DNA from 2 places in the Lysinibacillus zambalensis genome. Region 2 is predicted to be linked to the other one. Evidence: riboswitches for the same ligand, from Rfam matches in the RefSeq annotation. Region 2 holds a riboswitch; the other holds the start of a gene.
The links. Region 2 has a riboswitch for cobalamin ahead of ABNX05_RS15175 (energy-coupling factor ABC transporter permease). Riboswitches for the same ligand answer to the same signal wherever they lie in the genome.

Region 1: linked by a shared signal. The riboswitch ahead of ABNX05_RS08715 (hypothetical protein) and the one ahead of ABNX05_RS15175 (energy-coupling factor ABC transporter permease) in region 2 are both predicted to bind cobalamin.

What each region holds. Positions count from the first base shown of each region.
Region 1 covers NZ_JBEGDG010000005.1:43,952-50,197, forward strand. The annotation lists gene ABNX05_RS08705 (tyrosine-protein phosphatase) at 1-610, opposite strand, end outside; gene ABNX05_RS08710 (ABC transporter substrate-binding protein) at 1,043-2,005, opposite strand; gene ABNX05_RS08715 (hypothetical protein) at 2,010-2,549, opposite strand; cobalamin riboswitch at 2,746-2,935, opposite strand; gene ABNX05_RS08720 (hypothetical protein) at 3,186-3,734, opposite strand; gene ABNX05_RS08725 (C40 family peptidase) at 4,339-5,535, opposite strand; gene ABNX05_RS08730 (ABC1 kinase family protein) at 5,935-6,246, opposite strand, start outside.
Region 2 covers NZ_JBEGDG010000011.1:16,128-22,373, reverse strand. The annotation lists gene ABNX05_RS15190 (energy-coupling factor ABC transporter ATP-binding protein) at 1-510, opposite strand, end outside; gene cbiQ (cobalt ECF transporter T component CbiQ) at 507-1,280, opposite strand; gene ABNX05_RS15180 (energy-coupling factor ABC transporter substrate-binding protein) at 1,284-1,556, opposite strand; gene ABNX05_RS15175 (energy-coupling factor ABC transporter permease) at 1,558-2,304, opposite strand; cobalamin riboswitch at 2,450-2,634, opposite strand; cobalamin riboswitch at 2,861-3,042, shown strand; gene ABNX05_RS15170 ((2Fe-2S) ferredoxin domain-containing protein) at 3,182-3,553, shown strand; gene cobJ (precorrin-3B C(17)-methyltransferase) at 3,558-5,228, shown strand; gene ABNX05_RS15160 (sirohydrochlorin chelatase) at 5,243-6,139, shown strand; gene cobK (precorrin-6A reductase) at 6,136-6,246, shown strand, end outside.

The DNA of each region.
Region 1 (6,246 bases), on a different contig from region 2:
GTAATTCTTGATCACTATAATCTTGCTGAATTGTTAGAGCCATTCGTTCTACTAAGGGACGTAAATGTACATTTGTATCTAAATAATCCTCCATGATCGTTTCCTCAGGGACATCTAAAGCAAGTAAAATAAGTGCACTGCCAATACCTGTTCGATCCTTCCCGACTGCACAATGATGAACAAGCCCTAAATTTTCAGGTTGTTGAATCGTTGCTATTAACTCTTTGAACGATGCATTATTAAAAGGCATTTGTGCATAAAATTCTCGAAACATCTCCGTGCTTACAACCTTATAAAAATCTTTCCCACCAGCGTTTGTGGGCATCTCAAAAGCATGATTTCCTTTAGCTGGTATTTGAATATAATTGGCATATGGGAATATCGGATTAGGATTATTTTGAGCCTCATGGTTGTCTCGATAATCAAAAATTGTTTTCACACCTAACGTTTCAAAGCGCTCTTTATCTGATTTCGTCATTTTACCAAGTGCTGCTGAGCGATAAATCAAACCATTCTTAACAGCACGCCCATCTCTCGACTTATAACCACCCATATCCCGAAAATTATAAACTGCCTCAAACGGAATAATATTCATATCAAACTGTTTCACTGACTACACCCCTCCCTGTTAGTAAGCATACTTATCTCTATTTTATAGAACAATTCGATATAATACCAATTTTCGCACTAGGGGATGTCATACACTTCTTAGACCAACGAGAGATTTATTTGGGGGTGTTTCTCTATTGGGGCAGAGCAGTTATCCACTTTACTCGTTCTCTTTCCCACCTAAGCGGAGCAGTTATCCACTTTACCCGTTCTCTTTTCCACCCAAACGGAGCAGTTATCCACTTTACCCGTTCTCTTTTCCACTCAAGCGGAGCAGTTATCCACTTTACCCGTTCTCTTTTCCACCCAAGCAGAGCAGTTATCCACTTTACCCGTTCTCTTTTCCACCCAAGCAGAGCAGTTATCCTTTTTATCCATCAAAAAAAGCTGCCCTTGATAAAGGACAGCTCAAAACACTATTTTTCAATATCAATTATTTAAATAACTCAGGGTATACTGCTTTTGCGATTAACTCAACAGCTTCGCCAATACGCGGACCTGGACGACTTGAAGTATCAGTATCTATATAATAAACCGCTTTATTTTGAATGGCCGTGATTGAATTCCATCCATCACGTGAAAGAATTTCTTCCGTTGTGTTTTTCATTTCTACTGTTGTTAAAATAACAGCTGGGTTTTTCGCAATGATATCTTCCTCAGATACCTTTGCCCAGCTTTCAAGGTCAGCAAAAACGTTGTTAACGTTTGCAGCATTTAAAATCTCTTGTTGGAATGTACCAGAACCAGCTGTATAGATATCTGGCTTTGGACTAATTTCTAAATAGATATTTTTTGGTTCTTTCACATCTTTAACTTTCGCTTGGACATCTGCAATTTTAGCTTTAATATCTTCATTTAACTTTTCGCCTTTATCTTTGATGCCCATAACCATTGCAACTTGTTCGATATCCCCATAAACATCATCAAATGATTTAGCTGACTGAATGGCAAACACTTTAATCCCCGCATCTTCGAGACCTTTTAAGGCATTTAAATTTTCTTCATCGCCTCCAGTTGTGTAGGCAATAACTACGTCTGGCTTTAACGCTAAAATACGCTCGCTATTGAATATTGTAGAAGTAGAAACACGCTCAATTTTTTGCGCTTCTTCTGGATACGTATCATACTCTGTTGCACCTACGATTTTATCGCCAACGCCTAGCTCAAATAAAATTTCTGTATTACTCGGTTGTAATGAAACAATAGTTTTAGGTACTGCATTAAACTCAACTTCTACACCACGGTCATCCTTAACTTTATAGCTAGTAGTTTTCTCAACTTGTTGATCTTCTTTAGAAACAGCATCTTTATTTGTATCTTCTTTCGTGCCACAGCCAACTAATACAAGTGCCAACATCAACACAGAAAGCCATTGTAGCTTAAACATTTTCTTCATTTCTTTAACTCTCCTTTTTCTTTTTCATCGGGTATGACTTACTAATAAACGGTATTTCAGCAATACCAGCATGCTGATTCATATAGACAGCCATTACAAAAAATACATTGGCTAGCAATCCTAAATAATCAAAGAGAATAGCTGGTACTTCGCGTTCTTCAGATACTTTGTGCAAAACACGGTATGATTTTTTCGCTTCACTACGACATAAATGTAATACAGAAGCTGCATCTGTTCCTTGAGGTAATACAAAGTTTTGTATTTCCTCTTTAACATGACTAACATAGAAATCATAGCGATCACTAAGCCGAGTCAAATCATCTTCGGTTACAGCTAATTTACCTCGAACCGAGCCATTTACATGGTAAGCCATTGGCAAAATGGCTAGTAAATCTTCTGCTACTACCTCTACCGTTTCTTTTTTAACCGCCGCCAATGCTACACCAATATGTGTTGTTAGGCTATCCGTTCGAATTTCAAAATCTACTGTAGATGCCTTTTCACGCATAAATGGATAACAAGAATAACGTGCATCTTTTTTCAAATATAAATCCCCGCTTTCCTTCATAAAAAATTCTTACCTTAATAACACCTCGGCTTACACCAGGTGAATTATAAGCGCATAAAAAAACGTTGTTCCCACTCCTAAGGAAACAACGAAAAATAGCATAAATAGTGTCGCATAAATACGACATAGCCTATGTATTTGCCGCATATTCTCCTAGCTTCCGAAGAGTTATCTATACGTTCAAACAAAGGTCGGTCTCCTGGCTTGTACAGCTCACTACGTTCATAAAAAACCTTCCCATCGGATAATTCGACAGTGGTATATTTTTACGACTTCTGTACTTACAGTTGCGGAAACAGCTCCGGTTTTTCACCGAATTCCCGATTATGCTATAGTTTAGCACCTTTATTCTGCAAGAATTATTCACTTGTTATGCAGTTTATCATAGATTGATAGGAAAAAATAGCTGTGGAATTTTAGAATAAACAACGATGGATAAAAATCATGCAGGTATTACCGTATGCACGCGGATATATTCACTGCCCCATTGGGTATTCATCCTGCTCGTGCAAATATTTATTATGCCTCATAAATTAAAGCATTTAATTTTTTCATACGTTATGAAAACTATTTCTCATAATGAAAGAATTTGCAAAAAATAGTCATTAACTTTTATCGGATGGCATTTTTATATTTCTTTTTGGATTTAACATCTTTCTCTTCCTCAATTAAACGCTGTGCAATTTTTAGTAGTTTTGGGTCATTTGTTGCATCGAATAGCTTTTTAAAGGATACAATAATATCATAGCGTATTAATGTCGGGTGCTTTTCGTCTAAGCATGTTTGATATCTTTTAGCCAAATATGATACGACTAAATCTCTTTGTACCTGCCCCGCTAAGCCTATTTTCCAAATCGCCTGTAAAGTATGCCTCACAGTGACTGTTTCTTCATCATACGTTACTGCCCAAATCTTTAAGAAGTCCTCTAATACTCTTTCTTCAGGATCACTTTTTGCTGCCAGTGCGCATAAAAATTGTGCAGCACTTGCACGTATATGTCCATTTTTGTATGTAAGAGTTTGAACTAGTTGTTCCCAAACTGAATAGGTCCAATCAACTGGTTCCTGCATAATTTTCATTAATTCTTCGTATGATTTGTATTGAATATCACGGTCACGCTCTGTTAAATTACTAAAAAGTTGCAAAATCTCTTTTTCCATGATTCATCCCTACCTTTATTGTTTCAGAACGTAAAAAATAGTGTACTTGTAAGTGTTATCTCATTTACCATCATGCGTTACTTTGCTACTACAAAATAAAAGTCTCATATAATTGTAATTTCAGAGCAAAATCCCCGATTGTATATTTCAAAATTATCAGAAATGACATTCATTATGCAAGAATCTTTTCTTTTAGCTATATGAAGATAGAGGAATACTCGTTAGGATTATCATTGGAGTTATCTCACTTATTAGCCTTCGATTGAGTCCAAGCAAAATACGTAATAACAAAAAATTGATGCTAATTCTTTTTTCGGCTGTATTATCATTTTTATAACTGGGGCTATAGTTGTAAAAATATCTACCTATGTAAATTTATTCATTACAAAAGTTATTTTACTCATTATTGACCGAGTAGTCGAGCCTAAATTAATGAATAACATTATATGTTTGCCTAATAGGTTTAATCGTAGAATCTTAACTATAGTTTAAACAGTTGATAATTTCCAGTACCGCCAAATAATAAAAAAAGGTTATCTTTGTAATTTCTTTTACAAAGATAACCTTTTCGCTATTTAAATCGTCTATATAATAGTACGGCTTATTAAATACGACCGAAGCCTACTAAATATTGATTCCACCAATCAAGTGATTCAATGACAACACCTTTATTTTGAGCATCAATCATTGTGTTGTTCCCTAAGTAAATACCTACATGCGCTATACCCGAACCATAGCTGAAGAATACTAGGTCACCTACACGTGCTTCACTTGCTGAAATACGTTGTGTTGCTAAATATTGTTGTGATGCTGTACGTGGTAAAGATACGCCTGCTTGTTTGTAAGACCATTGTACAAGACCTGAACAGTCAAATCCTGTCGATGGGTTACTACCGCCCCAAACATAGCTACGACCTAGGAATTGTTTCGCAACTGAAATAGCATCACCTGAAGATGCAGTGCCTGCTCCTGAACCAACAACCACATTTTGTGAAGATTTTTCATTGTTAGCTTTGCCACTATTATTAGCATTGCTATTGCTATTGCTATTATCGTTAGTGCTAGTGCTAGTGCTAGTGTTTGTTGCTTGTACAACTGGAGTAGCTGCTTGAAGTGCACGTAAACGAGCTGCCTCTTCCTCTGCTGCTTTACGTTCTGCTTCTAAACGCTCTTCTTCTTGTTTCGTTGCAATTTGTGCTTTTAATGCAAGAGATTTTGCTTCATTTTCAGCTTTTTTCACTTCCATTTCGCTTTCCTTCTGTTGAAGCTCTTGGAATTGCTTTTGAAGCTCTTTTTGTTTTTCATCTAATGTTGTTTTTTGTTTCTCTAAGCTAGCCTTATCTGCTTCTTGTTGATCTACTAATTCTTGGTCAGCATCCATTAATGTTTTTACCGCTACGACACGGTCCATTAAATCTGCAAAACTTTTTGATTCAAGAACAGCGTTTAAATAAATACCTACAGTATTATCTTGAGCTTGATATGCAGCCATACGGTCACTTAAAATCGCTGAACGTTGCTCAATACGTTTTTTAGTGTCTACAATATTTGCATCAACTTCTTTAATGTCCGCCTGTACTTTGTTAAATACTTTTACTTTTTCATCGATCTCTTTTTGTAGGTTTTTTAGCTCTTCGTGTAGCTTTTTAACCTCTGTATCTATTTTAGCTTTCTTATCAATCATTTGTTGAGATGTTTCTTCTGCGTGCACTTGAGTTGGTTGAACTGTATTAAATAATAAGCCGCCCGCTAATGCTAATGCTAGCACCATCGACTTACGCCATTTATTGCGCTTACCCACGTTATTCTTTCCCTTCACTAGTCAATTTCGTTCGTAGAATTTTAATGTACTCATTGGAACGATTTCTTTTATTTTTTCTTATATTTTATTAGCCTTTTAAAGTTTAGCACTATTAGCATAACTTTTATACTATTTCGCGCCTTTTTAATGGTTTAGTAAAACTCGCAACATTCTTGTAATATTTACGTAAATCCCGATAAATTCTACAAAATTACGTTTTATTCTACATATCAACGTTTTTGACTACTTTACCCTTAGTCCTACTCTCTGTTTTGTAATGTTTTTGTAATATTTCTAGAAAACATTTTTAACATAAAAAAAGGTAAGGGAACATTTTCCCCTACCTACAAATAATGTGTAACCATAAACAAAGATTGATTTCTCTCCAAGTTGGCGCTTCTATTGCTTCATGGCACGAAGCGCTTGGATAGAAAGCCGTACTAACAGAATGGCACATAGAAATAACCCTAAGTATGCTGCTGTATTTAAATAGATCGCATACGTGTCATGAATAAATTGTGAAATGGCTAAGAGTGCTACAGAAATAATGCCAAAGGTAATACCAACGAGAAGTAAGACGAAACGGGAAAACAGATTGGTAATAAAACGAGCATTATCCTCATCTGAAAAAACATCGTGATGTAAGATAATTTTCCCACTTTCTACACGTTGAATAAGCTGGTCGACTCGTCTTGGCATTTTGCGCAATGT
Region 2 (6,246 bases):
AGCGGTCGGTTCATCTAATAAAAAAACAGAAGGTTCCATTGCAAGTACTCCTGCCATTGCGACACGTTTTTTTTGTCCAACACTTAAAAAATGTATCGGTTTATCGAGCAATGCTTCAACCTCGGTTTGAGAGATAGCCCAAGCAATTTTTTCTTCAATTATTTCAGTTGTCCAGCCAAGATTCAGAGGTCCAAACGCAATATCTTGTTTAACAGTGCCAGAAAAAAGCTGGTTGTCTGCATCCTGAAAAACAATACCAACCTGTTGACGTAATTCTTTTAATGCTTTTCTACTATAGTTGAGTGCTTTCCCTTGAAAGGATATACTTCCAGCTGTAGGCTTCAAAATTCCATTTAAATGCTGAAATAATGTTGATTTTCCAGCACCATTATGACCAAGTAAAGCAATTTTTTTCCCTTTTGGAATTTGAAGTGTAATGTCTGTTAAAGCATGAGTTCCATCTGCATAAGCGTAAGATAATCGTGTTAATTCAAAGTACAAATCTGTCATGAGAAAAAACCTCCATAAATGATGAGGAGTATAAAAATTGCTACAATACCTAGCCAATTTTTCATGTTATAGGTAATCTCCTCCTGCCAATAGACCGTCTCGCCACCCCGTGCTTCCATCGCATTGTTTAGTTCACGACTACGTTGGAACATCTCAACAAATAAAGCTGCAATCAGCATGGAGACCGAGCGAAGCCAATGCATAGGGGAGCTATATCCTAGACGAGCCTGCTGAGCAAGATGAATTTTTTGCATACTATCTAAAAAGATAAAAATAAAACGATACGTTAGTTCTACTAGCTCTACGAATAGAGTAGGCAGTCGCCATTGTCGTAGGACATAACAAATAGATTGGACTGATGTCGTAAGAATTAAAAAATACAAACAGCTTATACTGCCAAGTACGATGAAAAAAAGCTGTTGCGCTGTCACTAAGCTCACACTGCCAACAAATATTGTCCAATGATGAATAGAAATTGACCAAATAGTTGGAGGTAACGTGCTTGTTGCTGGCGCTATAGAAATTAAAATGGATGCTAAACTCGAAAGTAAAAAAAATCCGGGTAGCAATAGTAATTTTGCGTAATATTTAGCTGGGATTTTTGCACCTACAATGATAAAAGCACTCATCACAATAAATGTAATGAGTGAGATTCGTTCATCTCTCATGATAAGCGACAATAAAAGCAGTCCAAAGGAAAACGTCATTTTTTCTAGCGGATGAACAGACGCTAGTTTATTCATATAAGCATACTTATCAATGAGTAACATCGCTTAACCCTCTTTATGTTTACCACGCATTAAGCCGATGAAATAGCCAATAAATCCGGCTCCAATAGCAGCTTGGAGTGCGAATAATAAGCTTTCTATTTCACCACTTGGTGGCTCCCATAAGCTTTCAAACCAAGGCTCGTAGTTAGCATCTATTTCACCAATTGCTGCCTCCGCTTCGCCATCAGCACCTTCAAAATCTGCGCCTTTTTGAATGAAGAGGGGGATGATTGCTAACAACACAACAATTGCTAAGAGCAGTAAATTTTTTTTCATGTTAGTGAGCCTCCTTTGCCGAGAAAACGCGTAAAGCTTTTAATTCGCTCACATTGTATTTTTTTAAGAAGTTCATAACGATCACTGTTAAAATGCCCTCGCTAACAGCAAGAGGAATTTGAGTGAACGCAAAAATACTAGCAAACTTTGTAAATGAAGCTATAAAGCCTCCGACCTCAGAAGGGAAGGCGAGAGCTAATTGTACAGAAGTGACAATATATGTACCTAAGTCACCAAGCATTGCTGCTAAAAAGACAGCTACTGAAAATGATAATCCCATTTTCTGAGAGCCCTTAAAAACATAATAAGCAATAATAGGACCAGCAATTGCCATAGAAAAGGCATTAGCACCTAAAGTTGTCAACCCACCATGTGCTAAAAGTAAAGATTGGAATAATAATACGATTGTCCCGATAACACTCATCGCTAATGGTCCAAAAAGAACTGTCCCAAGTCCGACCCCTGTCGGATGTGAACAACTACCTGTTACAGAAGGGATTTTTAAAGCTGATAGTACAAAGGCAAAGGCACCAGATAATCCTAAAATCATTTTTGTTTCAGGATTTTCATCAATAGTTTTACGAATAGAACGTAATCCTAAAATAATAAATGGAATGGATAAGACCCACCAAAAAATTGCCCATTCAATTGGCAAAAAGCCCTCCATAATGTGCATTGCAAATGCACGATCTGGCACGAATAAAAATGCCAATAAGAAATAACTAAGCTTCCAACCTGAGAATTTCAAAACCTCTCCTCCTCACATTAAAATAGTTAGAATTAGTATGCGATGAAATCAAAAAAGCACTTCTCCAATTGTGGAAAAGTGCATAGCTAAAAATGCAAATAAAATTCTAATTTGCTCAGCCGCACACCTATCCTCGTAGGTTTAAACGATCACATATTTTTCGGCAGGTCTCCTGGCTTTAGTTCAACGTTTTATAGGTCTTCCCATCCTTTGGACAGTGACATTATCTATAAAACTCCCTAGTACAGTGGCGGGACCGCGCCGGACTTAAACCGGCTTCCCTTTTAAGCGAAATGATGAACAATTCGCACCGAAAAAAGATGAAGTTGTGATTTCACGACAAAGTGTAACATGATTTTCCATATATATGCTATACTTTTTAAGAAAAAATTTTTAATTGAGTGTCTATGTCGAAAATTTAGATAAATAGAAAAGGAATGTCATATTTTTCTTTTAAAAATTACTGGAAATGTCACAAATTTAGAAAGAAATATTGAAATTTTAAAAAAATAAGCTATGATAGAAACAGTTTTTAATTTTTAAAAAATAATAATTTCATATAAAACATCCATAAGTGCTTGAATATTTTCAAGATAATAGGGAAATCGGTGAGAATCCGATACAGCCCCCGCTACTGTAATAGCTGATGAAATCGCGGATGCCACTAGTGAAAACTAGGAAGGCGCGAAAGTAAAAGGAAGCTTAAGTCAGGAAACCTGCTTATGTGATGATACATGCAAACTTTTCGGAGGGAGAAGTTGAAGCGAGAGCGAGTACCTGTATATATTCGTTTTTATTTGGCTTCTACTAAACCTTTACTCTTCGTCTAGAGTAAAGGTTTTTCTTTTTCCTAAAAGCAAATGAGGGGAGAAAAACTATGACAACTTGGAATTTAGAGGGGATGAAAACACATCTTTTTATATGCAATGGTAGTAGCTGTATGAAAAAAGATGCTGAGGACATTACTCAGGCAATTCGTGATGAAATACAGGTACTGGAACTTGATAAGGAAATACATACGACAAGGACTCGCTGTAATGGTAGGTGTAAAGATGCTTGTGTTGTCATTGCTTATCCTCAAGGGAATTGGTACCGCGTGCCGACAACATCGCATGCGAAGGCACTCGTACAAGATTTAAATCATGAATCTTTACATAATGAGCATGTCTTTACTTTACGTGAAGGATCTTTACAGCGTACAGCACAAACAACAGCCATTAAAGGTATTGAAAAGGTGAAAGAGGGGTAACAAAATGGCGCAAAAAGGTAAGATTTTCGTAGTTGGCTTTGGCCCTGGAGACTTTAAACATATTACGACTCGTGCTGTAGAGGCACTACAACAAAGTCATATGATTATTGGTTATAAAACCTATGTTGAGCTTATTCAAGATTTAGTTAGTGCAAAGTCGATTATTAGTACTGGTATGACAGAGGAAGTTTCACGTGCACAGGAAGCGGTACGTCAAGCAGAGGCTGGAAGTATCGTATCGGTTATTTCCAGCGGTGATGCCGGTGTTTATGGGATGGCTGGATTAGTGTATGAAGTATTAATCGAGCTAGGATGGACTGAAGCTACTGGTATCGAAGTAGAAATTGTTCCAGGTATTTCTGCTATTAATTCGTGTGCAAGTTTACTAGGTGCTCCTATTATGCACGACGCTTGTACAATTAGTTTGAGTGACCACTTAACACCTTGGAATTTAATTGCTAAGCGAGTAGAAGCAGCGGCGATGGCGGATTTTGTTATTGCGCTTTATAACCCAAAAAGTGGACGTCGTACGAGACAAATTGTAGAGGCTCAACGAATTTTATTAGAATATCGTTCGCCAGATACACCGGTTGGACTTGTGAAAAGCGCGTATCGTGACCGTCAAGAAATTACGATGACGACTTTAGCAGAAATGCTTGAACATGATATCGGCATGTTAACAACCGTTATTATCGGGAATTCAACAACATTTTTCTATGACAATAAAATGATTACACCACGTGGTTATCAGCGTAAATATACACTTGGAGAAGAAAAACAGCCGTTACGACCACATCAACGACTAAAGGAAGAAAATGAACCATGGGCAATGAATCAAGAAACTGGGGCAGCGCGAAATGATTTTGCAACAGATCCGAATGCCAATCGTATAAAGCCCAGTTTAGCTATAACACCACAACCAAAGCCTAAAAAGTCATCCCTTGAAATGGCAACAGCAGCTCTGGCAAAGGTGAAGGGAACTAGCGCTGTGAAAGTAACATCTAAGCTCGTTCAACAAAAAATCGAATCGGTTTTTGAATTAGCTGTTAGTCCTGGGGTAGCCAATAAGTTTTTTACTCCTCAACAAATGATGACCTTAGCTGAAGTAGTTGGTGAGGAAGGAACGATGGAGTATACACCAGACCACCAAATTCATTTAAAAATTCCTACGTCTGAGCCAGGAGAGATTACAGCAAAGCTTCGCGAAGTAGGCTTTTTACTAACACCAATTGGTGACGTGCTTTCGTTAAAGGCTTGTGATTTCTGTTACGGAGAAAAAACCGATTCGATCCCATATGCGGAAGAGATTCAAGAAAAGCTTGGTGGCATGTCGTTACCGAAAACATTGAATATTGGTTTTAATGGCTGTGGTATGGCGTGTTATCGAGCCGTATTTGATGATATTGGCATTGTTTATCGTAAAAGTAAATTCGATGTTTTCATTGGTGCCAAGCCAGTTGGTCGGACAGCACATGCGGCTCAGCCTGTAGTTGAGGGATTAGAACCTGAACAGCTAATACCGCTTATTACCGACATTATCGAAGAATATAAAGCAAATGCACATCCAAATGAACGTTTGTTTAAATACTTCAAACGTGTGAAAAAGATCCTACATTTTACGTATCAGGATATGTCTTCAAAAATAAAAGTTGAGCCAGCTCCATGCGGCGACTAGTGAGGGGTAATGAGATGAAAGCAATTTTATTTGTCGGCCACGGGAGCCGTTTAGAAGCAGGAAATGAAGAGGTACGCACGTTTATCGAGCAAATGAAACCTCGTATTGATGAGCGTTTTTTAGTAGAAACATGTTTTTTAGAGTTTGCCTCGCCGAACATCGAAGAAGGTATTACGAATTGTGTGAAGAAGGGCGCTACAGAGGTGCATGTTATTCCGATTATTCTTCTTCATGCTGGACATTCAAAAATGCATATTCCAGCAGAAATCGAACATGCGCGTGAGCATTATCCAAATATTACGTTCACATATGGTCAAACAATCGGTATCCATGAAGAAATATTTGCGATTTTAGAAGATCGTTTAGCAGAAATTGGAATTAATGCTGAAGAAGAACATAAGGATACTGCGGTTTTATTAATTGCACGAGGCGGCAGCGACCCATATGCAAATGGTGATTTTTATAAAATTACACGCCTGTTATGGGAGAAACTCCCGGTTCAATATGTAGAAAGCGCATTTATGGGGGTTACAGATCCTCGTGTTGAAGAAGGAATTGAGCGCTGTGTGAAGCTTGGTGCTAAAAAAATCATAATGCTACCGTACTTTTTATTCACTGGTATCTTAATGGAACGAATGAATGGTATGTGTAAGCAATTTAACGAAAAATATGCTGACTGTGATATTCAAATTGCCAATTATTTTGGCTATCATGATCGTTTACAAAATGTGTTATTAGAGCGAATTGAACAAGCTGTGAATGGTACATCAACAGGTATGCAAGATTTAGAAAATTATCGTGCTTATGCGGCGGTTCATGGACATGCGCATCATCATCACCATCATGACCACGATCATGACCATGATCACGACCATGAACATCGTCATCATGAAGAGGAGCCAGTGCAATGATATTCATGTTAGCGGGGACGAGCGATGCAAGGAATCTAGCACTTGAATTACAGTCAGCAGGTTACGCTGTGACAGCAACCGTCGTTACTGATTCAGCAGCCTCAAGC